Regions from separate parts of the Bradyrhizobium sp. USDA 4516 genome, predicted to be linked through region 2. Evidence: riboswitches for the same ligand, from Rfam matches in the RefSeq annotation. Region 2 holds a riboswitch; each other region holds the start of a gene.
What was found. Region 2 has a riboswitch for cobalamin ahead of ACVI1L_RS25370 (HoxN/HupN/NixA family nickel/cobalt transporter). Riboswitches for the same ligand answer to the same signal wherever they lie in the genome.
Positions count from the first base shown of each region.

Region 1 (9,830 bases), 3.2 Mb from region 2:
ACTGGTCGAGCGCGTGCTCGATCCCGCCGACCAGCGGCGGGTGCTGCTGAAATTAACCGGCCTTGCGGCCGATCATCTCGCCGAATTGTCGGCGGTCCATCTCGATGAGCTGTCGCGCATCGAGCCGCTCCTGAAGCAGGTGCTGTCGCGACGGTCGGAGTGAGCGCGCTGCGTGCGCAACGTTTCGCGTTTCAGGCGCGCGGGCTGGCGGTCTCGGCCTCGTATCCCGAAGCCTGCGGCTTGCGCTCGGTGACGAGGGCAAGCAGCACGGTCAGCACCATGAACACCACGGAGGCGCCGAACACCCAGTGCGGCATGTGCTGGTCCATGATCCAGCCGAACAGCAGCGGGCTGACGATGCCGCCGAAGTTGAAACCGGTGGAGACGATGCCGAAGGCGCGGCCGGCGGCGCCGGGCGGCGCGGCGTTGCGCACCATCATGTCGCGGGACGGCGCGATCACGCCGCCGAGGAATCCGGCAAGCCCCATCGCCAGCGTGAGCGCCACCGGCGGCAGGTTGAGCAGCGCAATCAGCAGCACGAGGGCGGCGTTGACCGCGAAGCAGCCCGCAGCGACCTGGCTGTGGCGGTGGGTCCAGTCGGCGAGGTAGCCGCCGGCGAGCACGCCGGCCGCGCTGGCGCCGAGGAATGCGGTCAGCGCGATATTGGCCGTCGAGAACGATGCGCCGTAGCCGCCCATCAGTGCGACCACGCCGAAATTGTTGATGCCCGAGGTCGACAGGCTGAGCAGCGTGAAGAAGGCCGTCAGCACCATCAGCGCCGGTGTGATCACGCTGGCCTTTGGTGCCGCATCGTCCTTTGACTTGTTCTTGTTGGCGCCGGCATCGGGAATGCCGAGCACGATCAGGAACAGCGCCACCAGCGGCCCGACCGCACCGGCGACGATCAGCGCGCCGAGGCCGCCGATCGAGGCCACGAGCGCCGCCATGATCGCGGGCGCCACCGCGCCGCCGAGGAATCCGGCGAAGGTGTGGATCGAGAAGGCGCGGCCCATCCGCGCCTCGTCCATATGCGCCGAGAGGATCGCGTAGTCAGCCGGATGATAGACGCTGTTGGCAAGGCCCAGCAGCACCGCGCAGACGATCAGCGAGGTATAGCTGAGATGCAGGCCGAGCCCGATCAGCGCGCAACCGCCGACCGTCAGCCCGATGAGGAGGATCTTGCGCGCGCCGATGTGGTCGGCGAGGTAGCCGATCGGCGCCTGGGTCAGCCCGGAGACCACTGCGAACACCGTCAGCGCCAGGCCGAGCTCGACATAGCCGACGCCGAGCTGCTGCTTCAGGAACGGGAACAGCATCGGCAGCACGAAGATATGGAAATGGCTGACCCAATGGGCGACCGAAATCCCCGTCAGCGTGCGCAGCGCACTGTCGGCTTTCGCTTGCTGCGGTGCGGCCAGAACGTCGACCATGTCGTCGAAAACCCCAGTTCCATAGCGTTTTCAAGCGAAGTGGGTACCGGTTCGCGTGAAGAAAACGCGTCAAACAAAATGCCCGGCAGGGCCCGCCGAAAATAGAGATTGGCCGCTAATTGTCTATGAACGCGGGCGCATGGCTGCCCCCGGCGCGGGCGTGCCGGATCGACCCATGCGGCATTAAATGCGGCGACAAAGCACGGCGGCACGGCGATGATCGGCCATGATCGACGCCAAAAAGCAGCTCCGCGTGCTGGTGTCGGAGGGCTCCAGCACCTCCGGCCGCGAGGCGATCACGATCCTGGGCCTGGCCGGCCATCACGTCGAGGTTTGCGACCCCTCGCGCTGGTGCCTGGCGCGCTACTCGCGCTTTGTCCGCAAATACCACCATTGTCCGCCGCTGCGGTCGGATCCGGCCGGCTTCCTGCGCTTCGTCGAGCGCCTGTTGGCGTCGCGGCATTTCGATGTGCTGCTGCCGACCCATGAACAGGGATTTCTGTTCGCCCGCGCCGCGGCGGGGCTGGCCTCACGTACCGGCCTCGCGCTGCCGGATTTCGCCAGCTATCGCGCCGTGCACAGCAAGGCCGGCTTCAGCCGCCTGCTCGACCGGCTCGGCCTGCCGCAGCCGCCGACCCGGATCGTGAATTCGGCCGAGGAGCTGCGCGAGGCGGTGCGGTTTCCATCCGTTGTCAAAACGTCGGTCGGCACCGCCAGCCGCGGTGTCTGGTTCGTGCGCGACGCTGGTGATCTCAATCGCGCGCTCTACGACCTCGAATCCTCAGGCGATCTTGCCGGCGAGGTGCTGGCGCAGGATCTGGTCACCGGCACGGTCGAGAAGGCGCAGTCGGTGTTCTGCCACGGCACGCTCGTCGGCTTCCATGCGTACCGCCAGATTGCGGCCGGTGTCGGCGGCGGCGAGGCGATCAAGGAGAGCGTGAGCCGGCCGGCGATCCGCGCCGGCCTCGAGACCATCGGCGCGCATCTTCGTTGGCACGGTGCGCTCTCGGTCGACGTCATCATGCCGCTCGACAGCGCGACGCCGCTGTTGATCGACTGCAACCCGCGGCTGGTCGAGCCGATGAACGCCTTTCAGTCGGGCGTCGATCTGGTCGACCTGCTGCTGCGCGTCTCGCGCGGCGAAACGCCGGCGCCGCTGGCCGAGGGGCGCGCCGGGGTGCGGACGCATCTGGCGATGCAGGCGCTGCTCGGCAGTGCGTCGCGCGATGGTACGCGGCGTGACCTGATCCGGGAATGCGGCCGCATCGCCGCGGGCGAAGGGCACTATCGGGGAAGCAGCGAAGAGCTGACGCCGGTGGGGCTCGACTGGCTCAGCGCCGTGCCGCTTGCGATGACGACAGTGCTGCTGCTGGCATCACCGCAGATCGCCTCATCGCTGGCGCGCGGCGGCTTTGGCGCGCATCTGCTCGATCGCGGCAGCATCAAGGCGATCGAGAATGGCGATTTCCGCTAGTATCCCTCCAGCGCGAATTCACCGCACGATCTTGTCTGCGCGCTTCAAGAGCTCCGGTGGAATCTCGACGCCCACGGCCTGGGCCGCCTGGAGATTGAATATCAGCTCTCGCTTGGTGACGACGCCGACTGGCAGGTCGCCCGGCTTCGCGCCCTTGAAAATCTTGTCGGCGAATGTCGCAAACTCGCGCCATGTATCGGCGACGTTGGCCCCATAAGTAATCACCCCGCCCGCGTCCGCCTGGCCGCCGGGAAACATTGCCGGCAAGCGGTTCTTGATGGCCAGTTCACCGACTCGTTTTCGATTGCTCCAGGGCACCGGCACTTCAAGGACCAGCAGCGCCTGCGCGCGCTCCTTTGCCATCCCGGCAATCGCGGCCTCCAGATCGTCTGCACCCTTGACCTTCACGATTTGCGGCTCCACCCCCTGGGCCTTGGCTGCGGCCTCGTTGGCACGATCAATCGGGGCGAGCCCGCGTTCATCCGCGCCGGGGATCGTTTGATCACTGAGAATCGCAACGCGCTTGATCCCGGGGAATGCCTCCTTCAGAAGCTTGAACTGGTCGCTGGCCTGCCGCGGATCGAGGTTGGTGAGGCCCGTGACGTTGCCTCCCGGTTTTTCCATCGAGGCGACAAGCTTCAACGCGACCGGATCGGTCACGATCGCAAAGATCACCGGGATCGTCGACGTGGCTTTCTGCGACGCGACCGACGCCGGGCCGCCGAGTGCGAGGATGACATCCACATTCGCGTCGACCAGCTCCGAGGCGAGGCCCGGAAGGCGCTCGAGCTTCGATTCGGCAAATCGCGGTTCGATGACGATGTCGCGTCCTTCGAGATAGCCGCGCTCGGCGAAGTCGCTCAGAAGGTTTTTCTTGATGGAGTCGAACAGCGGCGACGGGCTGCCGTTGACGAGGATTCCTACTTTCCTGGGGGCCTGTTGCGCATCGGACGGGTCGCACATCGACGCGATCATGCAGAAGACCGTGAGCACCGCCTTCGCAAACCTCATGGCACCGCCCCCAGCAAGGACCCAGCGTCCATGCGAAGCCTAGCATCCAGGGGGTGGGCAACCAATCCGGAAGGGTGGTCCGGCCGATGACCTCGCTGCGACCTAATGTCTGCTTGGCGACGACGAGCCGGGCTCGGTAGCTCGCGAGCTACGAGGCCGCCGCGCGCGACTGCGCGCAGGATCTGTGGATCGATATTCGCCGGGCCTCACAACGGCTCGTCATCATTGCCGTAGCGGTCGAGCTTCGGCGTGGCGATGTCGCCGTCCTCGTAGTACTCGTCGTCCTGTAGCGCTGCGGGTGGCGGAGGTTTCTTCGACTTTTCGTCGGCCTTGTCTTTGGTCTTCGTGCCGCCCTTGGTCTGCTTCCCGGCCTTGGCCATGCGTTTCCCCTGCGCGGGTCAAATCAGCTGCCGGAACTCTACCCCAGTTTCGGTGCGTTTGTAATGTTCGGAGACGGTGCGCGGGGCAGACCCGCCCCACCGGTTCACGCTCTAAAACGTCGCGCCGGCCTTTACCATGTAGGTGCGGCCGGGCAGCGGATAGGCCGAGAAGCGGCCTTCGGTGAACGTGCTCGCGATGGCGTAATCGTAATAGAGCGCGTTGAACAGGTTGTTCACGCTCAGTGACCAGAAGAAGCGGTCAACTTGCCCGCTCAGCTTGATATCGGCGGTGGCGTTGCCGGGAATCCGGCTCTGGGTGTTGGCCTGATCGTTGTCCATGATGCGCGAACTCCAGGACCGCACCGTGGCGTCGAACACCAGATAGTTCTGCCAGATATTCCAGGTGACGCCGAGATTGCCGGTGTAGCGCGACACCAGCGGCACGTCGTTGCCGGCCCAGATGCCTTCGCGGAACACCGCGCGGGTGATCGCCATGCCGCCGCGCAGGGTCACCGTATCGCTGAACTTGAGCGAGGCACTGGTTTCCGAGCCATAGCGGCGGGTGGGGTCGAGGTTGGTGTTGAAGAACAGCACCGGGTTGAAATGGATCTCGTTCTCGAGATCCATCAGATAGACGCTGGTCTGGACCTGGAAGCGGTTGGTCCTGACGCGAAAGCCGCCCTCGACATCCTGCGAGGTCTGGGTCTTGAGCTGGAAATTCTGCGGGATCGGGGCGAAGGTCAGCGGGTCGAATGACGGACCCGACGCGACGCGTTCGTCGACATCAGGCGTGCGGAATGCGCGTGCCGCGCGGCCGAACACCGAGAAGGTGTCGGTCAGGCGATGCTCGATGCCGACATGCAGCGCGTATTGCGTCTCGTTGCTGTCGAGCGGTGCCGCCTGGGTGTCGAATGCGAATGGCGCATTCGGGTCGTAGCGATCGCGCGCCGAGATGCTGGTGTTCTGCACGCGCGCGCCGTAGGCGAAGTCGGTCGTCGGCAGCACGCCGATCGTGTGCTGCCAGTAGCCGGCCACGCTCTGCTGCTCGATATTGTAGATGTGGAACGGGTCGACGCCCTGATAGGCGCCGCGCGCCTCGCGGAAGCTCGAATCGTAATAGTCGATGCCGGTCAGGATCGTCGACGGCACGCCCAGCATCACATTCTTGACGCTGAGCCGCGGCGTCAGCGACCAGGTCTGCAGCGCGGCGTCATTGTAGGTCGAGGCGAAGCTGATGGTCGGCACCGTGCCGAAGAAGCCGCTCTGCGTCTCGCGCTGCCGCCAGCCGCCGTCGACGATGAGGTCGACGCCGTTCATCAGCGTCTTGGTGAAGCCGGCGGTGACGCTGGCGGTCTGCTGGTTGGCATAGTCGAAGGGCGTCGCGGCGCCGCGGCGATCGGTGAGCAGCTCGTTCACGCCGATCGACGGATCGACCAGCCGTCCGCCGGGTAGGCCGAGCTTCTGGTCGCTGCCGGTGACGGTCAGGAAGGCGGTGAGATCAGGCGTCGTGTAGTTGATGTTGCCGACGGCGTTGCGCTGGTCGAGCGCATTGTTGACGCGGTAGCCGTCCGACTTGATGCCGTTGCCGTAGAACGAGGTGGACCACGGGCCGGAATTGAGCGCCGCGGAGACCGCGGCCATGCGGGTGTTGAACGAGCCAACTCCGGCCTCGGCCCGCATCGTCGTCGGCGGGCCGCCGACGCCGGTCTTGGTGATGATGTTGACGACGCCGCCCACCGCGTTGTCGCCGTAGAGCACCGCGCCGCTGTTGCCGCGCGTGATCTCGATGCGCTCGATCGAATCGAGCGGAATCGTGGTGAGGTCGAAGCCGGCCTTGTCGACGTCGTTGAGGCGGCGGCCGTTGAGCAGGAAAAGGGTATTGTCGGTCGCGAATGCGCCGAAGCCGCGCAGGTCGACCGACGTCTTGGCGCCGTTCGGTCCGCCATAGGGCGTTTGCAGCTGCACGCCCGGCACCTGCGCGAGGATCTCGGGCAACGACTGCACCGGCGAATGCGCGATGTCGTCGGCGGTGATCACGGCCGAGGAGGAGCCGACAATGCCGGCGAACTGGCGGCCGCCGGTGCCGCCCGTTCCGGTGGCCACGCCGGTCCCTGTCGTGCCCGATCCGGCTCCGCTGCCTGTATTGTTGCCTTGCGAGGTGCCCGGCGCCGGGCGTCGCGGCGCCGGCGCTTCGTCAGCGGCCGGCCTGGCGCGCGTGACGTTCTGGTCGCCCGGCTTGGTGACTTCGATCGCCGGCAGCTGATCGGGAGCGGGTGCCTCCTGCGCCCGCGCTGCGGAGACAAGGATCGCCGGCGCGATCATCGTCGACGCGAGCAGAAGCGCGCGGCGCCGCCGATGGAAAGGGAAGGAGAACATAAGCAAGGCCTCGGCAACGTCAGTGGCACGTCACCGCGAACCAGTCTCACCATCGTGCTCACAGCATCAGGTGAAGCTCATGCCTGTACTCCCCGACCGGCAGCATCGCGTGTGACCACGGCTGACGGCAGGTCTCCTGGCTCGCGGGTCGTTACCCTTCGTCGCCTTCCCAGGACCGAGATTCCCAGTGGCCTGTGACGAAGGATTCACCGCATACAGTTGCGGGGGCAGCCGCGGCGTTGGGGAAGTTTCCCCGTACCGCATTCCCTTTTCATCTCATGAAAGAACCGTCATGTTCATCTAGGGTTCGGCCGGGTAGCAAAGTCAATCCGGCGGAAGTCGGGCGGCGGCCGCGCGGCCACGGTTTTTGTCGAGTGTCGCTTGTCTGCCACGGCGATCGCTGTAAGAGCATGGATCCGATGAGCGTGCAGGATTTTGCCTTGGCGGCCGAGGTCGCGGCGCGGCGCCGGTGGGGCGCCACGGCGGCGCTGCTCGCGCTCGTGGTCCTGTTGTGTGTGCTCTCGCTCGGCATCGGGCCGGTGCGGCTGTCGCCGCTCGCGGTGGTCGAGGCGCTGTTCGGCGGCAGCAGCGATGTGGCGCAGGTGATCGTGCGCGAGATCCGCCTGCCGCGCACCATCCTGGCATTTGCGATCGGCGGCATTCTCGGGCTGTCCGGTGCGGCGCTGCAAGGGCTGCTGCGCAATCCGCTGGCCTCGCCGTCGCTGTTCGGCGCGCCGCAATCGGCGGCGTTCGGCGCGGTGCTGGTGATCGCGCTGGGCCTCGCCGATGTGCGCTCCTACGCGCTGCCGGTGGTGGCGATCATCGCCGCGTTCGGCTCGGTGTTCGCGCTGCTTGCGATCGCCGGCCGCAATGCCGGGCTGTTGATCCTGATCCTCGCTGGGCTCGCGATCTCGAGCTTTGCGGGAGCCGCGACCGCACTGGTGATGAATCTCTCGAGCAATCCGTTTGTGGTGCTGGAGATCGCGTTCTGGCTGCTCGGCTCGCTGGAGGACCGCAGCTTCCAGCACGTGGCGCTGGCGCTGCCCTTCATCGTCGCGGGCGCCGCCATCCTGCTCAGCCAGGCGAGCGCCTTCCGCGCGCTGACGCTTGGCGAGGAGGCGGCGCAGAGCCTCGGCGTCGACGTCGGGCGGTTGCGGCTCTTCGTGATCACGGGCGTGGCGCTTGGCGTCGGCGGCGCGGTCGCAGTCACCGGCACGATCGGTTTCATCGGCCTCGTCGCGCCGCATCTGATGCGTCCCGTGATCGGTCACGATCCGGCGCGGCTCTTGGTGCCCAGTGCGCTCACCGGCTCGGCGTTGCTGCTCGCGGCCGACATCGCGGTGCGCATCATCCCCTCGACCTCCGACATCAAGGTCGGCGTGCTGACCTCGATCATCGGCGTGCCGTTCTTCCTCTATCTGATCATGCGCGAACGCCGCGCGCTCGGCGGAGGCGTGGCATGACGCTGCTCTCCGCCGCCGCTCTCAATGCCTCGCTCGGCAGCCGCAAGGTGCTGCACGATGTCTCGCTGTCGTTGCCATCGGGCCATCTGGTCGCGCTGGTCGGGCCGAACGGCGCCGGCAAGACCACGCTGCTGCGCGCACTCTCCGGGCTGATTCCGTCGGGCGGCGAGATCCGGATCGGCGGCGATCCGCTGGCGTCGCTGCCGCTGCGCGAGCGTGCGAAACGTTTTGCCTACCTGCCGCAGGGGCACATGGTGCACTGGCCGCTGCCGGCGCGCGACATCGTCGCGCTCGGCCGCTATCCGCACGGCGCGACCGATCCGGCGCGGCTGTCGCAGACGGATATGGAGGCGGTGCTGCGCGCCATGCAGGCGGTTGACGTCACCGAATTCAGCGATCGCCGCGTCACCGAACTCTCCGGCGGCGAGCGCAGCCGCGTCGCACTGGCACGGGTGCTCGCGGTGGAGGCGCCGGTGATTCTCGCCGACGAGCCGACCGCCTCGCTCGATCCGCGCCACCAGATCGACGTGATGCAGAAGCTGCGCAATGTCGCCGACAGCGGCGTGCTGGTGATCGTGGTGACGCATGACCTGGGACTTGCCGCGCGCTTCGCCGATCACGTGCTGGTGCTGTCGGAAGGGCGGCTGGCCGCGCAGGGCGCGCCCGTCGAGGCATTGTCGGAGAGCGTCCTCGCCAGCGTGTTCCGCATCAGCGCCTATCGCGCCGAATTTCAGCGCGAAGCCGTCATCGTGCCGTGGGCGGACGTGTGATGTGGCCACGGCCTCACCACGAGCTCAGTTCACCTCTCCCGCTTGTGGGGGAGGTCGCTGCGCTCGAAGAGCGCAGCGGGTGGGGGCTCTCTCCACTCAAAGAGCGTTCATTGCGGTACGACCCCCACCCCGACCCTCCCCCGCAAGCGGGAGAGGGGGCACTGTCTTCGCGCGGACGCTATCTTGCGTCGTCTTGCTTTGCCCTGATGCTTTCACTCCTCGTGTGGCTCATGTCAGCCGGTGCCGCGTTCGCCGCTGGACCACGCATCGTCTCGATGAATGTCTGCAGCGACCAACTCGTGCTGTCGCTGGCCGACCCGGACCAGATCATCGGCCTCAGCCGCTTCTCGCGCGATGCCTGGCAATCCTGGGCCGCGGAGAAGGCGCGAAACTTTCCGCGCCTGTCCGGCGAGGCCGAGGACGTGCTGCTGCTCAAGCCCGACCTCGTCGTGGTCAGCCTGTTCGACAAGCGCGCGACCCGCGATCTGTTGAAGGCCCACGGGCTGCACCTCGTCGAATTCACCGTGCCGCGCACGCTGGACGAGGTGAAGGACCAGATTCGCGCGATGGGCGATGTGGTGCAGCATCCCGATCGCGCGGAGGCCGAGATCGCGCGCCTCGATGCGACGATCGCGCATGCGCGGGCGGCGGCAAGCGCGCATCATTACCGCGTGCTGCCGCTGGAGCGGCGCGGCTTTGTCTCGGGCGACCATAGCCTGGTCAGCTCGCTGCTGGCGGCAGCCGGCCTCGCCAACGCCGCCGGCGAACTTGGCGTCGGCGCAGGCGGGTTTGCTTCGCTGGAGGCGATCGTAAAACTCCGGCCGGATTTCATCCTGGTGTCGGAAGCCGGCGACCGCGCCGAGGATGACGGTCGCGCCTTCCTGCTGCATCCGGCGCTGGAGCGCTTCTATCCGCAAAGCAAGCGC
Region 1 covers NZ_JBSRXT010000001.1:2,359,898-2,369,727, reverse strand. Annotated here, with positions in the region: gene ACVI1L_RS11060 (MarR family winged helix-turn-helix transcriptional regulator) at 1-163, shown strand, start outside; gene ACVI1L_RS11055 (MFS transporter) at 192-1,430, opposite strand; gene ACVI1L_RS11050 (hypothetical protein) at 1,657-2,904, shown strand; gene ACVI1L_RS11045 (ABC transporter substrate-binding protein) at 2,923-3,915, opposite strand; gene ACVI1L_RS11040 (hypothetical protein) at 4,122-4,295, opposite strand; gene ACVI1L_RS11035 (TonB-dependent receptor) at 4,407-6,671, opposite strand; cobalamin riboswitch at 6,781-6,978, opposite strand; gene ACVI1L_RS11030 (FecCD family ABC transporter permease) at 7,091-8,134, shown strand; gene ACVI1L_RS11025 (ABC transporter ATP-binding protein) at 8,131-8,904, shown strand; gene ACVI1L_RS11020 (ABC transporter substrate-binding protein) at 9,111-9,830, shown strand, end outside.
Region 1: another riboswitch for cobalamin. It lies ahead of ACVI1L_RS11035 (TonB-dependent receptor); the one in region 2 lies ahead of ACVI1L_RS25370 (HoxN/HupN/NixA family nickel/cobalt transporter).

Region 2 (9,830 bases):
CTCTCCAGCCAAACCCCAGGCCTGTCCGCAAGTCTGCGCAGCCAAGCTCAGCTGGTTGTAAGCAGCTTAGAAGCCGCTAAAGGCTTTGCTCCGCGAATGACTTGTCGGCCTGGACACGAACAAAACTTCGCCCAGTGCTGGGAGCGTTAGCTTTTGAGAAGCTGATTAGCGTTAGAGGAACTTCGGAAGAAGGCTGAATCCAGCATCCTCCGGCCAGCAGCCTCTTCAGTTTCGGCGATGCTGCCTTGGTCCTGCTGGGTACCACATGCGCTTATCGCACGAACCACATGGAAAACATCTTACGAAAGGACATTCCTCGAAGTTCATGCCAGCCTAAACCTTTGGCGTAGGCGGAGGCCGCCGAGCCTGTTGGTGAGCTCGAGCTCCCAAGCGATAAGGCGCGCTCAGCAGCAATTGAAAAAGTGCTCTGTTGGCTTGATAGATGGCCGTGGAGCGGTTAGGTCCTGAACCCGTCATCACCTGCGCGCCTTCTGCGGTGTAAAGGGACCATAACCACCTTCGACCGCGACGCCTCAAGAAATATTCGAAGACCGGCAGAGTCGGATGGTTAGCCAGCTTCATTTCTGACGATCGCTCGTTTTGGTCTTCTGGATGCCAGAGCGGGCCTTCTCCAAGCGATGCCTCACTGCGGCCAGACTGGTAATGAACTCGCTTGATCCGTCGAGGCCGAATTCGTCAAAAACCAGCACATCCTGCGCTTCCTGTCGAGGTGTCAAACTCGCGAGATGCTTGCGCGTTTTGGCGGTCAGCGACATCTGGACTACTCGCGCATCGGCTGTGGAGGGTTTGCGCCGCAGGAAACCCTTTTTCTCCAAGATTTTTGAGTGGGTCGTGACGAAGGAAGGATCGACATGCATCAAGCGTGACACCAGGTTGACGGGCACGCCCTTTTCTTTGCCCAGATAGACCACTGCCATCAGGATCATCCACTGTGGCCCAGTGATGCCAAGCACATTGGCACGGAATTTGGCGAGTTCTTCGAGACAGGCAGTGATCGATCTGATCTCCCACATGAACGGCCGGAATATCTCCTGTCCGTCAGTGGAGATACGATAAGGCGCGGTTGCTGGACCAGGTAAATCCGGCGGCATCGTGGGTCAGGGTTCCATCCTTTACAGACTTCCAATAGCGCGGATTAGAAATCGGGACAACGCCGCGAGAACAAGCAAGTCAGATAATTGGTACAGTTCGGACGGATGTGGGACTTGCCACGGGCAGGCGGGTAGACGTACAAAACGCTCATTGTGTTGGCCGAGCAGCGGCAGGCAGTTGCGCCGGGACCATTATCGCGCGCTGAAAAGGTTTGATCCGACCTGCCATTTGAGACGTTTTCGTTCTTTGTCCCGCTCGCCGGCCTGTCCGCTCTATTTGGCGAACTTCTCCGGTGTACGCCGAGCATCAGCGAGGTGTATGTCGCATTTATGTTTTCAACGGCCTGGCAAACAGCATCGCGCCGACTGTATTTCGTATCGTCCCATGCGCCGCGGTCGCTACCCGGTAAACTTCCGTATAGTTCATTCCATCCTTCTCATATACGCAGCAAATCTTCGTGCAGTTGCCTGGTTCTTGACTTGGTCTCTACTGTCGAGCAATCGGGAGCGATCGCAGCTGTCAAACGCTAGCGATCCCGCCCAATCGATTGAACTTAACGGCTTTCAAATCATGAGCGGCAAGGCGAAATCCTTGTAGCAGTAAGCTTGGTTTGCAAGCGGTCGCCTCAACTGAGGCCACGGCCGGCTTTATTTCGCTCAATCGAACGCGGTTCGCTTTTCAAGTATGGGGCCTGAATTATGAGTTGTGCTTCTGGCGGTTCGCCTGTGGTCTGCTTTCTCCTCGGACTTCCACGAGCCGGGACAACACTCCTGGCACACCTGCTCCAAAGCCATCCAGAGATCATGGCCCCGCCTGAACCCTGGTTGATGTTGGCACTTGAAGCCTTCGGAAGGGTGGATCAACGCCACCCGGCAGGATCTTTGCTGATTGAGAGCGCAACCTCCGAATTCCTGGGGCGCATCGATCGGACGACTGCCAGCCGTTTTGCCGATGCAGCATACGGTCAGTATCTGGCAGCAGCGGGCAAGCGGCTCATTATAGACAAAACACCACGCTATTGGGCGGCGCTCGAATTCCTTGAACGTGTCTATCCAGAAGCGCCGCACATCCTTTTGATGCGCAATCCTTATGCCATCGCGGCTTCACTGAAATCCACGTGGGGCATCCCGCTTCGAGCCGAAAGCTCCTACTCGGTCAGCGTATCTAGTCTCGCCGATCTCATGCTTCGTCTGCCCGATGGCTTAATATCTTCATTTGCCGATTTGGTTCTGGGCCTTCCGAGGCTCGCCGCGCACCGCACCCGCCCGCGCACACAGCTGGTGCGATATGAGCTGCTCGTGACGCAACCAGACGAAGAGATTAGGCGCCTGCTAAGCGGGCTCGGCTGTGATCCCGCGGCGGCCGCATCGGCGAGCATGGGACAAGTAGATTATCTTCGATCCAGCAGCTTTGGGGATCGAAAGATCCTAGAACGAAACGCGGTCGATCAAAGCTCTGTCAAGACATGGCAATCCCAACTAAGCATCGAAGAAATGCAAACCGTGACCGATCTGGTCGGCACCGAGCTTTTGAAAGAACTCGGATATGAGGCGGAACTGCTGCATGCACAGCAAGCCGGAGTTGTGGATAGGGGGCCTCAGCTAACTGAACTCTATCGACACACATTCCGAACCTGGTGGGATTTGCGAACTGGCAAGGCCGGAGCATCGTCCGGGCCATCACAATCCGAGCAAGTCCACACTCCGCAGCTTCCAGAGAACTTTCGTTCCACGTGCGACATGTCCGTGGTGCAGGCGCAAGATCTGTCCCCTGCCAGCGTTGCGGAAAATCTGCGGCTGGCCGATCCAATGAAAGCGCAGCTGCAGCAGGCACTGTTGGCGTCAGAAGCTGATCGAGCTGCAGGGCTGGATGCTATTCGGACTCGTGATGCGGCTATCGAGATCTTGCGTGGCGAGGTCGCGCGGCTTGAGCAGATCATCAATATGGCTTAGGGTGATCTGGATGCTTGCGATCAAAACACGCTGGCTGATTTAGCCAGGATTCCTCCGCCCAACGAGCTGATCTGCGCCAATAACGTGTGAGGCCGGCGCCGGCGGTACGACGGTGGAATGCGACATGCCCCGGGGTGTCTCAGTCAGTCTGCCGCCCAACCGGCCACTTGATAGCTGGATAGCCACACGCACCGGCGAGCTCGCTCGCACCCGACATTCCTCCTCTGGGCCGGCGCTGCAGAACCGAGATCCTGCATCGAAAGAACATATATGCTGCCAAAACATCTGCGCCGTCTTGAAGCTGAATCGATCGAAATCATGCGTGAGGTGGCCGCCGAGTTCAAAAGGCCGGTCATGCTTTACTCGATCGGAAAAGACTCGAGCGTGCTGCTGCACATTGCGATCAAGGCGTTCTATCCGGCAAAATTGCCTTTCCCCCTGCTTCACGTCGACACGACTTGGAAGTTCCGCGAGATGATCAGCTTCCGGGACGCGACGGCCAAGCGGCTCGGCGTCGAGCTGATCGTCCATGTGAATGAGGAGGGCATTGCGCGCGGGATCAATCCGATCGACTCCGGCTCGGCGCTTCATACCCAGGTGATGAAGACCGACGCTCTGAAGCAGGCGCTCGAGCTTTACGGATTTGATGCCGCTCTTGGCGGAGCCAGGCGTGACGAGGAAAAGAGCCGCGCCAAGGAACGGATACTGTCCTTCCGTTCGGCCGGACACGTATGGGACCCCCGCAACCAGCGGCCGGAGCTCTGGAGCTTGTTCAACACGCGGATACGCCAGGGCGAAAGCATGCGCGTGTTTGCGATGTCAAACTGGACCGAGCTGGACGTCTGGGAATATATCATGCTCGAAAAAATCCCGGTCGTCCCGCTCTACTTCGCAAAGCAAAGACCGACGGTGTGCCGAAATGGCGCGACGATCATGGTCGACGACAGGCGATTGCCACTCAACTGCGATGAGACGCCGCAAATGCGCATGATCCGCTTTCGTACGCTGGGATGTTATCCTTTGAGCGGAGCCATTGAATCCGATGCGACGACGATCGAGGACGTGGTCGTAGAAATGCAGACAGCGACGGTGTCGGAGCGTCAGGGACGCCTGATTGATACGGATGAAGCCGCTTCGATGGAGAAGAAGAAGCGGGAAGGTTACTTCTGATGACTTCCATAGCAATGTCGAAACCTGTCCACCCTAGTGCAAGGGACCAGCTGCGATTCATAACATGCGGCTCGGTGGACGACGGAAAATCGACCCTGATCGGCCGGTTGCTGCACGACAGCAAGATGATCTACCAAGATCAGCTCACGGCGGTGAAACGCGACAGCATCAGGCACGGCGGCGCCGACATCAACTTCGCGCTGCTCGTGGACGGGCTCGAGGCTGAACGGGAGCAGGGCATCACGATCGACGTCGCCTATCGCTTCTTCACGACGCCGCGGCGCTCTTTCATGGTGGCTGACACTCCCGGTCACGAGCAATACACCCGCAACATGGCAACCGGCGCCTCGAATGCGCAGCTCGCAATCATCCTGATCGATGCCCGCAAGGGCGTGTTGGTTCAGACCCGCCGCCACTCCTTCATCTGTTCGCTACTTGGCATTCGCCACGTCGTGCTGGCAGTGAACAAGATCGACCTTGTCGCATACAGCAAGGTTGCTTTCGATCGGATCGTCACCAGCTATCTGGCCTTTGCCGCCGGCCTTGGCTTTAGCTCGATTGTTCCGATCCCGATCTCTGCCCGCCACGGCGACAACGTCGTTGACCGGTCCGCTCATACCAAGTGGTATCATGGTCCATGTCTGATGGAGCATTTGGAGAGCATCGATATCCAGTCCGACACTGCAAGCCAGGCCTTCCGCTTTCCGGTCCAATGGGTGAACCGGCCCGACACGGATTTTCGCGGCTACGCCGGATCGGTGGCTTCCGGCACGATCTCGGCAGGCGACGAGATCGTTGTCGCCGCGTCCGGACGGACCACCCGCATCAAGCGGATCGTGACCCGGGACGGCGACCTTGTCGACGCCGAAGCCGGCGATGCCGTCACCATTACGCTGGAAGACGAGATCGATATCGGCCGTGGCGATCTTCTGTCGCGGCCAACCGAACGCCCCTGCGTCGCCGACCAATTCGCTGCTTATCTGATCTGGATGGACAACGAGCCGCTCGCTCCCGGACGAAATTACATCCTGCGGATTGGCTCGCAGACGGTCGCCGGCAGCATTACCACGATCAGGCATCGGATCGATGTCAATACATGTGAGCACCTGGCTGCCGAGACGCTTTCTCTCAATGAGATCGCGTTCTGCAATGTTGCGACCGCACTGCCCGCCGCATTCGATCCTTACGACGTCAATCGGAAAACCGGATCGTTTATCGTCATTGATCGTTATACCAATCGTACGGTTGGCGCCGGTATGATTGCGTTTCCGCTGCGGCGGGCCACCAATGTTCCCTGGCAGGCGCTTTCGGTGGGCAGGAGTGAGCGCGCCGCGCTCAAGGATCAGAAGCCTTGCGTCGTCTGGTTCACCGGTCTGTCTGGCGCGGGAAAGTCGACGATCGCCAACATGGTTGATCAGAAGCTGCTCGCAATGTCGCGACATGCCATGCTGCTAGATGGTGACGACCTCCGGAACGGATTGAACGCGGACCTAGGCTTCTCGAAGGCTGAGCGGGAGGAGAACATTCGGCGCGTCGGACACGTTGCCAAGTTGATGCTGGACAGCGGCTTGATCGTGATCTGCTCGTTCATCTCCCCCTACAGGTCCGAGCGAGATATGGTTCGCAGCCTGATTGGCAAGGACGAGTTCATCGAAGTCTTTGTCGATACGCCAATCGAGGAATGCGCAAGGCGGGATCCAAAAGGTCTCTACTCAAAGGCTAAAGCCGGTGAGATCAAGAACTTCACAGGCATCGATGCGTCCTACGAAGCGCCGATAAGGCCGGAAATTCATCTCAGGACGATGGAGCAGGCCCCAGAGCAAGCAGCGGAAGCCGTCGTCGGCGCCGTGATGGCGCGCGCACTCCTCTGCGATGAGCGGCGATAAACCTGTCGCTTCTTCCTCGCGGATGCCGCTTACCTGCCTACTGGTCTGGCGATGGCGACTCGGGTTAACTGGGAGCATCGATCGGATTCGCCGATGCTAAAGGATTAAGATGGTTGCATCCACTCGTCGATTGCCCGCTTCCGGTTATGTGCTCGAAGTCGACGGTCAATTGAAAACCGAATTCGCGACAAGAGACGGCGCCTGGGCAGGAGCGCAAGAGCTTAAGAAGCGCCGTCCCATGCTCCAGGTCCGGGTCTATGACGCCATGACCAAGGACAGAGAGGAAGTCAGCCTTCCAGTCGCCTGAGTGTTTCAACCGCAGTGTGTCTGCGCGAGCGGCGAGCGCCGCGCCGAGTTCTTGAGCAACAGAGCCGCAGTGTCTTGACGCCTTCGATCTCGTCCGCAATCCGAGGTTGAGGAGCAAAGTTACCGCTTTTTCCTGAGCTGCGGTGTCGCACGAAGTTCGCCAACGATTACTTGACACGCCCTCTGAAGCCATTTCGCTTTGTCATCGGTAGTGTTCGAAAGGCTATTCAAGGGCGTTCGGCGGGTCCTGCCTGGCCCATGCCGGAGCTGTCCGACGCAACTGTAAGCGGCGAGGCGATGACCATTTCGTGCCACTGGGATTCGCGATCCTGAGAAGGTGGCCAAGAGCCGCGAACTCCAGCCAGGAAACCTGCTACCAGCCGTTGCCGTGCGCAAATGCGTCGGACGGGGTGCTCTGAGGCATTGGTTGGCCCGTTAAACTCGACTACGGCTCAGATCGAGGTTGCAACGTCAATGCGGCGGCGCAATCGCGCGACAACGAGCTGACGGCAGGATAGAAGCCGCACGAAGCGGTCCAGCACGTTAGCCCAGCAGAGCGGCACGAAAACTGCACCGCGAAGGGGGACCAGCCCTGAGAAGTAGGAAATGCCACTCAACTCCACTGCCGTTGCGACCAGCGCAATTGTCTCGTGCCGCGAATGGGCATGATCATCGGACGCTGTATCCGTCGGTTCGTCTTCAGCCTGGCCGGACCGGCTTTGGCGTGCGCGGCGCTTATGCAAAGAGGGACGTTCGTGATCAAACTCATGCTTAGATGCGCTGCCGAAGCAAGATCATGTTCACATATCCAAAGCTTGCCATAGACGACGCATCGGCTGCCTCGCGGAGTCGAATCATCTCGCTCTATGCCTTCTTGTTGGCCATCAATTGCTTCGCCTGGACCTGGGCCATCGTGGCGCTGTCCGAGCGGCCGACGCTGCTGGCGACAGCAGTGCTGGCCTATGTGCTCGGCCTTCGGCACGTCGTCGATGCTGATCATATCGCGACCATCGACAATGTTGTTCGCAAGCTGATGCAGGATGGCCGACATCCCCTCGCGGTCGGACTTTTCTTCGCCTTTGGCCATTCCTTGTCGGTTGGAGTGGCGGTCGCCGCGATTGCAGCTGCAGCGCTCGCGCTGCAAAGCGGTTTCCAGGAGTTTCGCTTGGCAGTACCATCGGCACCGGTGCATCGGCCTTCTTCTTGCTGACGATTGCCGCCATCAACCTTGTGATCCTACGGGATGTCTGGCGGAGCTTTCAGCGTGCGCGGCGTGGCGAACACGTCCGAGAGCATGAGTTCGATCTGCTTCTGTCCGGTCGTGGCTTGCTGTCCCGACTCTTGCGCCCGCTGTTTCGCATGGTGACGGCGAGCTGGCAGATGTTCGCGATCGGTCTGTTTTTCGGCCTCGGATTCGATACCGCGACGGAAATCAGCCTTTTCACCGTCGCAGCCGGGCAGGTTTCGGGAGGGCTGGACTTCAGTACGGTGATGATATTTCCGGCTCTCTTCACCGCAGGCATGATGCTCGTCGATACGACCGACAGCGTCTTGATGGTCGGCGCGTATGGCTGGGCTTTCCTCAATCCGATCCGCAAGATCTGGTACAATCTGACCATTACGGCCATCTCAGTCGTCGTGGCGCTGCTGATCGGCGGCATTGAGGCACTCGGCCTGCTCGCCAACAAATTGGCGCTTGAAGGCACTTTCTGGAGCGCGGTGGACGATCTCAACGGGAGCTTCGCCAATTTCGGCTATCTGGTGGTCGGCATCTTCCTGGTCAGTTGGGCGCTGTCATTTGCGATCTATCGCTGGCAAGGACTCGAAGAGCCGCTCAAGCCGGGGTGAGCTCATACAACCAGATGAGCTTCGGGGCGCGGAAGCTTGCAGGCTTATGCGCGCCCGATGCGCGAAAGCATCTCGGTCGACGAGTCCCCGCTCGTTGTGATATGGCACGGGAGCTCCTGCATGATTCATCTCTTCTGTCTCGGGCTTGACAGTTTTGTGGGAACAGGATTGTCGCCACAAGCGGGGCTAAACTGAGCCGCACCAGGTCTGGCGGATGCCATTTGGCTTAACGAATGACATAGCCATTCCGCATGGTTGATAGCAGAGATCATGACTGATGGCTCCGGAGCGCAGGGGTACCGGTACAAACGACATCAGACGGAGGCGCGTTCCAAAGCACAGCAAAGTGGACGGTTGGATCGCGACGGTCGTCATCGTGAAAATGGCTACGACAAACGGCTTCACGCACACAAGCTGCGTGACTGGTGTCGCCGGCGCGACCGAGGCCGTGGGCTGACCAAGAAGGCGGGCGAGCCAATGCCGCAATCTTCAGCTGTACAATGCAAGAGGGCAACTGCGACGGTCCGCGTTCGGCCGACGCGACTATCGTTGCACATGATGGACAAGATCGAGCTAATTATCGCCCGTCTTCGGCGTCATTAGCTCCGTGCGTCTGACATCGAACAATGTCGGGTTCAATACCACCGGTCCAAAAGCGACGTCGAAAATAACCGATTGCAGGCGTTCAAAACTGCATTTGCGCTCCATGGCCAAGCGCGGTTAGTCCCGGCGCTCCACTGGTTCGCTGTGTCCGCAATCGTCGGCGGAGTGGCTTGGTCGTGGGACTAGAACCAGAAACTGCTGATCTTGAGCTTGAGAGTCGCCAATGAAAGAGCGCCAACACCTCTGAGGACATCAGTCATCGTCTGGCCTACCGCACATCTGGGGTGGTCCGCTTCTCCGCCTTCGATGTCGTGAAATGTTGGCATCGCTCTTGCTGGTGTACAACAGACTCAGTCGAATACTTAAGAAGTCGCTCAAGGGCTCGTGTCGCGTGATCAACTGCTTCGTTTTCCGTCGAACGGCTATACATGTCCGGCAAGCGCCTCGAGGAACGAACGTCCGCGGCTTCGACGCATCGAGCTCTAATCGATGGCTCGCGAATCGCCGCCAGAGGTGAGCGGACGTCGGTTCATCAACACAGGTGTACTGACCAGCTTCCTGTATTTGAAGCGACCGCGGATCGGCCTGCCCGCCTCAGGGGCTGCGGATGGATAGCTATGATTGTTTCATCGACGACGATCGACGCGGTACAGGACCAATGGGGATGGAGATAATCGAAGACGATCTCGCAGGCGCACCGCGGCAGCGCCACCAGTCTGCAGTGCAACGCGTGCACTTTCTTGAAACTGATCGCAGGAGCCGTTTCCCTTCGCCAACGAAGTCAGCGGCTGGGTGAGCGCGGGTGCAGAACGAATCTGTAATCAGGCGGCGTGATCTGCTGGCGCTGATTGGCACCATTGCCGGCAGTTCGGCGATGTATCACGCGATGACGAGCCTCGGCTTCGCGTCCGAATCCGCCTACAAGGGGCCGCTGAAGCTCGCAGGCGATGTG
Region 2 covers NZ_JBSRXT010000001.1:5,542,347-5,552,176, forward strand. Annotated here, with positions in the region: gene ACVI1L_RS25345 (MarR family winged helix-turn-helix transcriptional regulator) at 579-1,112, opposite strand; gene noeE (nodulation protein NoeE) at 1,812-3,065, shown strand; gene cysD (sulfate adenylyltransferase subunit CysD) at 3,336-4,235, shown strand; gene cysN (sulfate adenylyltransferase subunit CysN) at 4,235-6,121, shown strand; gene ACVI1L_RS25365 (hypothetical protein) at 6,231-6,428, shown strand; cobalamin riboswitch at 6,620-6,819, shown strand; gene ACVI1L_RS25370 (HoxN/HupN/NixA family nickel/cobalt transporter) at 7,224-7,637, shown strand; gene ACVI1L_RS25375 (HoxN/HupN/NixA family nickel/cobalt transporter) at 7,631-8,275, shown strand; gene ACVI1L_RS25380 (FAD-dependent oxidoreductase) at 9,681-9,830, shown strand, end outside.

Region 3 (9,830 bases), 600 kb from region 2:
TAGGCTGCAATCTGCACGGGCAGCGCGGAATAGCCGTGAACGAAGTTTGACGCGATTCGCTCGGGCTCGCCGACAACCCTGACGTCCAGCCCTGCACGCAATATTTCCTCCCAGAGGATATTCAACTGCAATTGCGCAAGATGCCGACCAACGCACCGATGGATACCAAATCCGAACGACAGATGCTGCCGCACATTCTTGCGGTCGATCACAAAGCTATCGCCATTCTCGATGACTTCTTCATCCCGGTTGCCAGAGATGTACCACATAACGACCTTGTCGCCCTTGCTGATCTGCTTTCCACCCAGAATGCAATCTGCCGCGGCGGTGCGGCGCATATGGGCGATCGGTGTCTGGTATCGAATAATCTCGGACACGGCGCCCGACACCAGCCGCGGATTGTCGCGCAGTTTTCGCAGCTCGCCGGGGTACTGATTCATGAACAGGACGCCGCCGGTCATCGAGTTGCGGGTGGTGTCGTTGCCTCCGACGATCAGCAGGATTAGATTGCCGAGAAACTCATCCGGCTCCATATGGCGCGTGTCGGGCGAATGTGCCATCAAGGAAATCAGGTCCAGCCGCGGCTCGGCATTAATGCGCTCGTTCCAAAGTCGTGTGAAATACTCAAGACATCCGGACAGGATTGTCCTTCGCTTTTCCCAGCTGTCGATGGCATGGCCGGCTCTCGGAGGTGTGACAGCTACATCTGACCAATAGGTCAGGAGCCGACGGTCTTCGAAGGGAAAGTCGAAAAGCGTGGCGAGCATCTGCGTCGTCAGCTCGATCGAGACCATATTCACCCAATTGAACGGATCATTGCGCGGCAAGCCGTCCAGAATCACCCTGACCCTCGAGCGGATCAGACTTTCAAGCTTCGCCAGGTTATCCGGTGCAACTATCGGACTTACGGTGTTGCGCTGCCGGGCGTGTTTTGGAGGGCCCATCTTGATGAAGCTCGGGGTCCAGTGCTCGTCAGGCACGTCGACGATCGTGACACCCTGCTCTGATGAGAATGCCTTATGGTTTGTATCCACCGCGACAATATCGCGGTACTTCGTGACGGACCAATAGGGGCCATAGCGGCTGTCTTGGCAGTAGTGAACGGGATCCTCCCTTCGCAGCCGCTCGAAGTACCCCCATATGCTGTCATCCTGAAAGCGCTTGGCTTCGCTTACATCCAGCTTGCTCAGCGGGATACTCGACGCCCCATCGGCTCTACGTGCCGATCTCGCTTTCATGATGGGCTCCGCAGATTTTGCTCATTCGAGAGCATACGGGTCCGCATAGTCGCTATCCCCGACCGCCCTGGTGTGTTGGTTGCGAGCATGTCCTCGCTCCAACAGAGTATCTCAAAGCGCGAGGCGGCCTCTCCTACCATTTCCGGCAGTCAGAACCGCATTGACTTTCCATATCGATCTGTTTGTGGCTGGCCGAGAGCCATCATCCCATGGTTCGGCGCCAGGGCTGCGCTGTAAAGGGGCGCAAGTTCAGAACGCAGCTCCGCCACCCGCATGCCGCGAGGCTAAGCTTGTCAAACTCGCAACACATACGCGTTTGAGCGCCGGCCGCGTGCGCAGGTTCACCATCGACTGCCTGCTCTGTCGACGCCATGACGGCCGATCCTCCACAAGCATAAGGACCTCAGCGACTGATGGTGAGTGGCGCCAGATCCAGCGGCTTTGCTGTCACGGGTCTGCGATAATCATTTCGAGCGGACCAGATCGGTGTCACGCGATGTGGCCTTGCTGCGCGGTCTCCAGCGGACTTTCGCGAAAAATCCTAGGTGCACCAGAATCGAAGCGCAAAAGCGTTGTTGCGTTCGTGCTAGATACGGCCGAAAGTAGCCCATACTCCCTCTTCGCCGTCCCAGCTGCCGCGGCTCGCGGCCTTGGAGTACTCCGTAGCGCGCTGCTCGAAGAAGTTGGCGTGCTCGACCCCATTGAGGATCTCGACCAGCCAGGGCAATGGATGCGGCTTGAGCTGGGTAAACCCGCTCTGACCAGCCTCAAAAAAATCGAAGACCGGGGTAATCCCGAGCTGGGTCAGCCGCCAATCGGCGACATAGCGGACATAGGCATGGATCTGCTCAGGGCGCATGCCGTCGATCTCGCCGAGACCAAAGGCGAGATCAACGAAGTTTTCCTCCAGCTTCACCATGGTCCTGGCGACATCGATGATGTCGTCGCGAACGGAGCTCGTCACCGCGCCAGTTTCGCGGTGCCATTCGTGAAATAGCTTGATGATGCCCTCGCAGTGGAGACTCTCGTCGCGCACTGACCAGCTTACGATTTGTCCCATGCCGTTCATCTTGTTGTGCCGCGGAAAGTTAAGCAGCATGGCAAAGCTCGCGAACAAAGCCATGCCTTCAGTAAAGGCACCGAACATGGCCAGGGTGCGAGCGACGTCGGCCACAGTATGGACGCCGAATTCGTGCATGTAGTCAGCCTTGGCGCGCATCTGCGCATAGCCGCGGAATGCCTCGAACTCGGCCTTGGGCATGCCAAGCGTCTTGAGCAACAACGCATAGGCGTCAATATGGACGGTCTCCATATTGGTGAAGGCAGCCATCATCATCTGCACGGTGAGCGGCTGGAAAATCGGGATGTAGCGTTTGAGATAATTGTCACCGACCTCGATGTCCGATTGAGTGAAGAAGCGGAATATCTGGGTGAGCAGCGCGCGCTCGTTGGCAGTGACACGATCCGACGCCCAATCCTTGAGGTCGGAGCCGAGCGGAACCTCCTCGCCCATCCAATGGGTCTGCTGCTGACGCTTCCAGAACTCGTAAGCCCAGCCATAGCGATCAACGTCATAGCTTCCGGTCGAGTCCAGGAGGCCGACCCGTCCCTTGCCGATCAACGTGCGCGGATCGACAGCCGAGAGGTCAATCACTGACATGCAAGGCACTCCTCATAGTCGGTGCGCTGCGGCTGCGGTCGTTCCGCCTCGTCACGGCCGCTGATTTTGCCGGCGAACGCTGCGCGCGAGATCGACTTCGAACGGCAGTAATAGAGGCTTTTCAATCCGCGCTCCCATGCCGTCCAATGCAGCATATGGAGATCCCACTTATCGACGTCGGCCGCCAGATAGAGGTTGATCGATTGACTCTGGCAGATGAACGGCGCGCGGTCGGCGGCGAGCTCGATGATCCAGCGCTGGTCAATCTCGAAAGCGGTGCGAAAGATCGCTTTCTCGTGCTCCGAGAGGATGTCGAGATGAGCGACCGATCCCTCGTGCGCTATGATCGACTGCCATATCGCCGGGGTGTTGGCGCCCTTGGCCGTGAGTACCCTGGCGAGATGCGGATTGCGCACTGAGATGGCGCCAGACAATGTCTTATGGGTGTAAATGTTGGCCGGGACTGGCTCGATGCAAGCGCTCGTGCCGCCGCAGATAATGCTGATCGAGGCGGTCGGCGCAATTGCGATCTTATGGCTGAATCGCGCCATCACGCCGCGTTCCAGCGCATCCGGGCAAGGGCCGCGCTCGCGAGCGAGCGTCACCGACGCCGCGTCGGCATCCCGCCGGATTTTCCGGAACATGTTCAGATTGAACGACTTGGCCAGGACGCTCTCCATCGGAATGCCCTTGGCCTGAAGGAACGAGTGGAAGCCCATGACGCCTAGGACCGATCGACATTCATTGCATCCAGATCATTGCGGCAGCGAGATGGATGAAGCCGGTAAAGTTGTCAGATCGCCTGTCATAACGGGTTGCCAAGCGTCGGAAGTGTTTGAGCTGGCCAAAGCAGCGCTCGATGCGGTTGCGCTGTTTGTATGCGTCGGCGTCGTGCGGAATGATGATCCTGCGGGTGCGGTTTGACGGGATCACCGCCGTTGCGCCGATTTCCGCGATGATCGCACGCAGGGCGTTGCTGTCATAGGCCTTGTCGGCGAGCACGGCATCGCCGCTTTGGCCGTGGAGCAGTGCCGGCGCCTGGGTGATGTCATTAACTTGCCCAGCCGTGACGATGAAGCGGAGCGGACGGCCGAGCGCATCAGCCAGCATGTGGATCTTGGTGGTCAGTCCACCTCGGGAACGCCCCAGCGCCTGATCTTTGGCCCCCCTTTTCCGCTCGTCGCCTGCTGGTGGGCGCGAACGATGGTGCTGTCGATCATCAGATACTGGTTGTCGCGATCGGCGGTCAGAGCAGCGAACACGCACTCCCAGACGCCGGCATGGCACCAGCGGCTGAAGCGCTGATGCACCGTTTTCCACTTGCCGTACCGTTCCGGCAGGTCGCTCCAGTGTGCGCCCGATCGCAAAACCCACAAACATCCGTTGACGAACAGTCGATTGTCCGCAGCCGTACGTCCCGGGTCGCCAGCTTTCCCCGGCAGCAGTGGCGCAATCCTCGCCCATTGCGCCTCCGTCAGCTCATATCGTTTCGCCGCCACCATCTGCTCCGTGTCTCGAATCACGGAACTCTATGAATCAGCGATCAAACCGCTTGGGAATCCTGAATGTCGATCGGTCCTAGGCCGACGGAGCGCTCGCGTAGGGCAGCATAGCGGGCACGCCTCATGCCCTCCGGCGCCACCGTGATGAAGTGGGTGAGCACGTTGTCAAGGAAACGCATGATGTCTTCGATGAAGCCCGGCTCCTCGCTCCACCGGTCCCATGTCTCGAGATTGAGCGATGAGAGACAGCACACCGCGGTGCGCTCCTCGTCGCGATGATCGATGCCGGTCGGCAGGGTAATTTCGCTGCACAAATTGGAGGTCGAGACCTTGAGGCCGAGGTCGCGCTGGTGCTTGGGAAGGGCGCGGTTCACGGTGTCGATGAACAAGAGATAAGGCTCGCCGGTCTGCAGCCGGTTCTCGAGGATACGTTGCCACAGCTGGCGAGCGTCGATCTCGCGAACCATTTCGCTGGTCTTTGGACTGCGAAGCGCGAACGCTGTCCCGGCTCGCACGGCATGCATAAATTCGTCAGTAACGTTGATGCCGTGATGCAGGTTGAGGCTCTTACGATTGAAGTCGCCGGACGACTTCCGGATCTCAAGGAACTCCTCTATCTCGGGATGTTGGACATCGAGATAGACTGCCGCCGAGCCGCGCCGCAACGAGCCTTGACTGATCGCCAGCGTCAGGCCGTCCATGACGTGGATAAACGGGATGATGCCCGAGGTGACACCGCCCTTAACCTTCTCGCCGATCGAGCGAACATTCCCCCAGTAGGTACCGATGCCGCCGCCGTTGGAGGCAAGCCAGACGTTCTCGTTCCAGGCGCCGACAATACCTTCGAGCGAATCCGAGACCGAATTGAGGAAGCATGAAATGGGTAGACCACGCAAGCTGCCGCCATTCGAGAGCACCGGCGTCGCCGGCATGAACCACAGTCGGGACATTGCATCATATAGACGCTGAGCATGTGCGACATCGTCCGCAAACGCGCACGATACCCGCGCAAACATGTCCTGGACGCCTTCGCCCGCGAGCAGATAACGGTCGGTCAATGTCAGCTTGCCGAACGATGTCAGGAGGCTGTCGCGCGATCGATCAAGTGCAAGGTCGGACGGCTTTGGAGCTGGCGCGAGGGGACGCGGCAGCGGGGCCAGCGATGGAGGCGGCGCAACAGACCGCTGAAGCGGGGCAAGCGCTGCCTGTGCTTGCGCTGCCCGCACACTGGATGGTGTAACGAGATGACCCTGCTGATCGAAATCAAAAGACGGCGACATCGGCAACCCCGCGATGTTTGGAGCCGGGGCCACGGACGACTTGCAGGAGACAAACGTCCCTCAGTGCAAGCGCTCCACCGGGGCACCCCGCCCGAGGACGTTTGTTCTGTCGCGGCAGGTCTCCTGGCTTGCGGGTCGCTGCGGCTGTCGACCTTCCCGGCGCGTTTCTGCGCCAGTGGCCCATGATGACAACCGCTCACCGCTTACAGTTGCGGGGGCAGCCCCGGAGTAGCCGTTCGGCGCACCGGGTTCCCTCTTAGCTTCCTGTCCTACAAGATAAAGGATGGAAGAACCATGACAGATCTACATCTAGGCGTCACTTGCCGAGATTCGTCAAGTCTCGTTTGGGGTACATCAAGTCAGAAGAGGACACCGCGAAGTCAATGAATGGAGTGGCCGACGCCGAGCACCGGTATGTTCCGCTATCCATATACGTCCACCTGTGGCTGTTCAGGCAAATCAATCCAGAAATCCGGCCGACCATTCATCAGTCTATGCTGATCTGGAACGTAGATCCTACCAAAGGCTCTGAGACCGTTTTTTCCGTTCCGATGAGTATGAGCGGATCTTCAGCTCAAGATCTTCGAAGCTATCAGCGTCAACGATCCAGATGAAATCGTGTCTAAGGCGCTGGAAAGCTATCATGGACGTAGCCGACGCAGTCAGCTCCTCGACGCACGACGCTCCCCGTGCGATCTCGCTGCTCGAACGGCTGACGGCCCTGAAGAACACGAAAGCTCATCGAGCTCGCAGCGGCTAAGCCGCTGTAAGCGCGACGAAACCGGCTCCCTTCGTGAATTTACCGTCGGCGCAAGCCTTGTCTCACAATGAAGGAGCAAGTCCGCGGCGGCGCGTCCCACCGGGATCGCCTTGTCAATATCTTTCTAGCCAGTATAGCTGCTGTTCGGCGCGCATAGCAGATCGATTTGGTCGCGGCGCATCTAGGTCGCCGCCCTTCTGATCAATTCGGCACGTGCCCGGTGCATGTTTGTAGCGAACCAATTGTCTGGCCCATTCTCGCGATCTGCCGATAAAGGCTTCGCCTACTGTTCGGTGCCCAAAGAAGCCAGGTTGGTCCTACTTACTCGGCCGCGTCCATCAGGATTTCCGGATCGTCGCGCCTCTCATCGCGTCCCAGAGCAATCTTCGCAACACGCGAAAGCCTCCAGGGCCATGCTGGATCACGCCCGACGCGCTTGAATCGTACCCGACGTCATGTTGCAGGATTCGGCGCAAGCCACGACTGTTTGGCAAACAAGCTTGGCATTTCGGACGCGATCGGAACAACGTATGTCGCCTCTGGGCGGTCCCATGTCGGCGATTGACTGCGCGGTCCGGCGACACGGAGATGATGTGGTCCTCAGGATCGAGCACCTCCCGGAGCCCTATTTGCGGCTCTCCTCGACAACATCAAGAGCTGTCGAGCTGACGTGTTTCTGGAGGAAAGGAGGATGCTAGGCGCAGACATGGTGGTAGGCGGCAATCGACACCCAGAGAGAGGAGCGCCGGACTGGTCCTCCTGTACCCTGTTGTCGAAACCAGCGTGGCAAGGCACGGGCTTCATTCAAGGCATCTCGCCCAACGTCCAAACTCCGGTTGCGATCGTTTCAGGCAAGGCGCGACGCCGCGTTAGCTGCGCTCGATCTGCGGCAATTGCCTGCTCCGGCACCTGAAAGGACCAGATACATGACGGCATACCCTAGGGTCTTACAAGAGTTGCGTGTGGTTGAGCCCGGCCATCGGGTATTGGAGATAACCACGACCACCGGCTGCATCGTCAGATGTTCTTATTGCTCCCAGGACAAGTTTGCAGATCGCCAAAGGCCCGTATCCCAAGCCAAGCATCTGGGTGTTCAGGATTTCAAGCAATGTCTCTCACGCGTACCGACAGCTACTGGCATTAGTTTTTCCGGATATTCGGAACCCTGGTTGCATCCGCATTGCAGCACGATGGTTGAGCATGCTTACGCACGCGGCCACGACGTCCGGATCTTCACGACCCTTGTTGGAATGAACGGGACTGACGTTCGACGCCTGCAAATGCTCCGGTTCAAGACTTTCGTCGTGCACGTTCCCGACGACGGCACTTATATGAACAGCCGCCTCGTCGGAAAAAACTACATCAATGTCATGCGCCGACTGATTGAGGCAAACATTCCCTCGATTCAATTTGTGATCCTGGGTAAAATCCATCCTGATCTAGCCGATGTAATCCCCGCCAAAAAGCTGCAACGCTTGCGGCCGCTGAGTAGCAGGCGAGGACATATAGATCCGAAAATGATCACCCCGCGGCAGCCGATCGCCGGCACCCTGACATGCAATGGGAAACAGCAACATCGGAATGTCCTTCTTCCAAACGGCGATGTTACTTTGTGCTGCATGGATTTTGAGCGGCGTCATGTCCTTGGGAATCTTTTGCGCGACGAGTACGAAGATCTGTTCGAAGGCCGGATATTTAGCGAAATCGCCGACCGCATGAACGGTACAGATGGCTTTCTGCTTTGCAGGACGTGTGAATTTGCCAAACCGGAGCCGGAATGCTGCAGGGCCCCTGCCCGCGCGCTGTGAGGAATGGCCATACCAATGGAAGCTCGCCGCACCAGCTGGACTAGAGGGGAGGGATTATCCGGCTGAAGGAGCGATACGCTCTCCTCTCATCAATCGCGAACTCGGCCAATGGCAGACCGATCATCACGATGACAGGCCTGGGATCGTCGCGATCGCGAGCTGAGCGTTGGATCGAGGTCCTCGCATCGCATTTCAGTTCGAACCTCAGTTGAAGGATTTGTCATCCTGCGCTCTCCTTTTCGCGACGCGAACACACAGCATCGCCTTGGGTGCCGCCCTGGTTCGCTATCATTCTCTGTCTTGCTTGGGGGCTACGTCAGGTTTTGGACAGCCACCGCTAGTACCGAGGCGCCGAGACCGATGCAAGCGGAGACGCGACCATGAACCAATTTGACAATATCAACCCTGCCGATAATCGTCCCGCTGCGTCCGAGACAACCGTGGAACAACGGCAACCGCAGCTAGCCTACTTTGAGCAGCAGCTGGCAGATGTGCAACAGCTGGGGCCTATATATGCTCACAGTCAGCTTTACGATGTCACTCAGGAAGACGATCGCCTGATCCAGGCAGCGTCTGGTGCGGCTCTCGAGCGAGGACCACCGCCTGGGCCGACAACCATCAGTATTTACGATCGCCGCCTTCGCAAGTTGGCTGAGGCGCTGAAGAAGGATGGCAAATCAATAGCGGCCCTCGATGATGATACGCTGCTCGATTGCGCCAAGAAGCTGCTGCCAAACGATAAGATTATCGCCCCAGCATTGTTGATTGTCAGCCGCTACCGCAAGCCTGGCGCCACCCTTCGGATCACGACACATTACCGTCCATCGAACGAAGACGAACGCCTCATTAGGAAGGCCGCCGAGGCAGGCTTCGGTCGAGGGATCGACGCGAAAACGGCCGGAAATTACGCAAGCTGCCTCCGGAAGTTGGCGTCAGCTCTCCGCCCCCTGTCCATTGCCAGGCTCAGTGCCGACAAGTTGCGCGGTCACGCCGATACTTTGTTCCCGAAAGACAAGAAACTCCTCTACGCTTTGAACAGACTCCGCGACTATCGCGCGGGCGTCAGGCAGGACAATTTGGAAGGACAAGGAGGTGGCTCGCATCCGCCAACTCAGCCGGCCGCGCGTTCGTCCATGCTGACTGTCGAGGACCAGCTTTTGGAGAATGCTGCGGATCAGGGCGTATTGCTGGCTGGCAATCTCAATGCTCCGGAGGTTTGGGGTGAAATGGATTTGGCCGCTCATTCTCCCCTACAAAGTGTCGCGCAGGATGTGCTTTTCGACAACGCGGCGCGGAGCGGAGAGCTTGCGGTCTCCGGCTTCGATGCACCGTTACTTTGGCAGGGAATGCGCGCCCCCGCTTTCTCGTCCGTACAGAGTTTTGCTCAGGAAGAGCTTTTCGATGCTACGGATCGCGAGAACCTGCTGGCAGCCGCGCCGTACGATCAATCGGCGCTTTGGCGAACGATGAGCTCAGCCTCCCGTTCGGACCTGCAAAGTGCCGACCAGGCGGAGCTTTTCCATGGCATTGATCGAGATGATTTGCTGCCAGGGATGACTTTCGATACACCGGAACTGGCGTC
Region 3 covers NZ_JBSRXT010000001.1:4,947,058-4,956,887, reverse strand. Annotated here, with positions in the region: gene ACVI1L_RS22960 (cytochrome P450) at 1-1,238, opposite strand, end outside; gene ACVI1L_RS22955 (ribonucleotide-diphosphate reductase subunit beta) at 1,825-2,859, opposite strand; gene ACVI1L_RS22950 (hypothetical protein) at 2,889-3,617, opposite strand; partial or broken gene ACVI1L_RS22945 (IS5 family transposase) at 3,640-4,400, opposite strand; gene ACVI1L_RS22940 (ribonucleotide reductase N-terminal alpha domain-containing protein) at 4,442-5,680, opposite strand; cobalamin riboswitch at 5,777-5,992, opposite strand; gene ACVI1L_RS22935 (SPASM domain-containing protein) at 7,367-8,248, shown strand; gene ACVI1L_RS22930 (hypothetical protein) at 8,629-9,830, shown strand, end outside.
Region 3: another riboswitch for cobalamin. It lies ahead of ACVI1L_RS22940 (ribonucleotide reductase N-terminal alpha domain-containing protein); the one in region 2 lies ahead of ACVI1L_RS25370 (HoxN/HupN/NixA family nickel/cobalt transporter).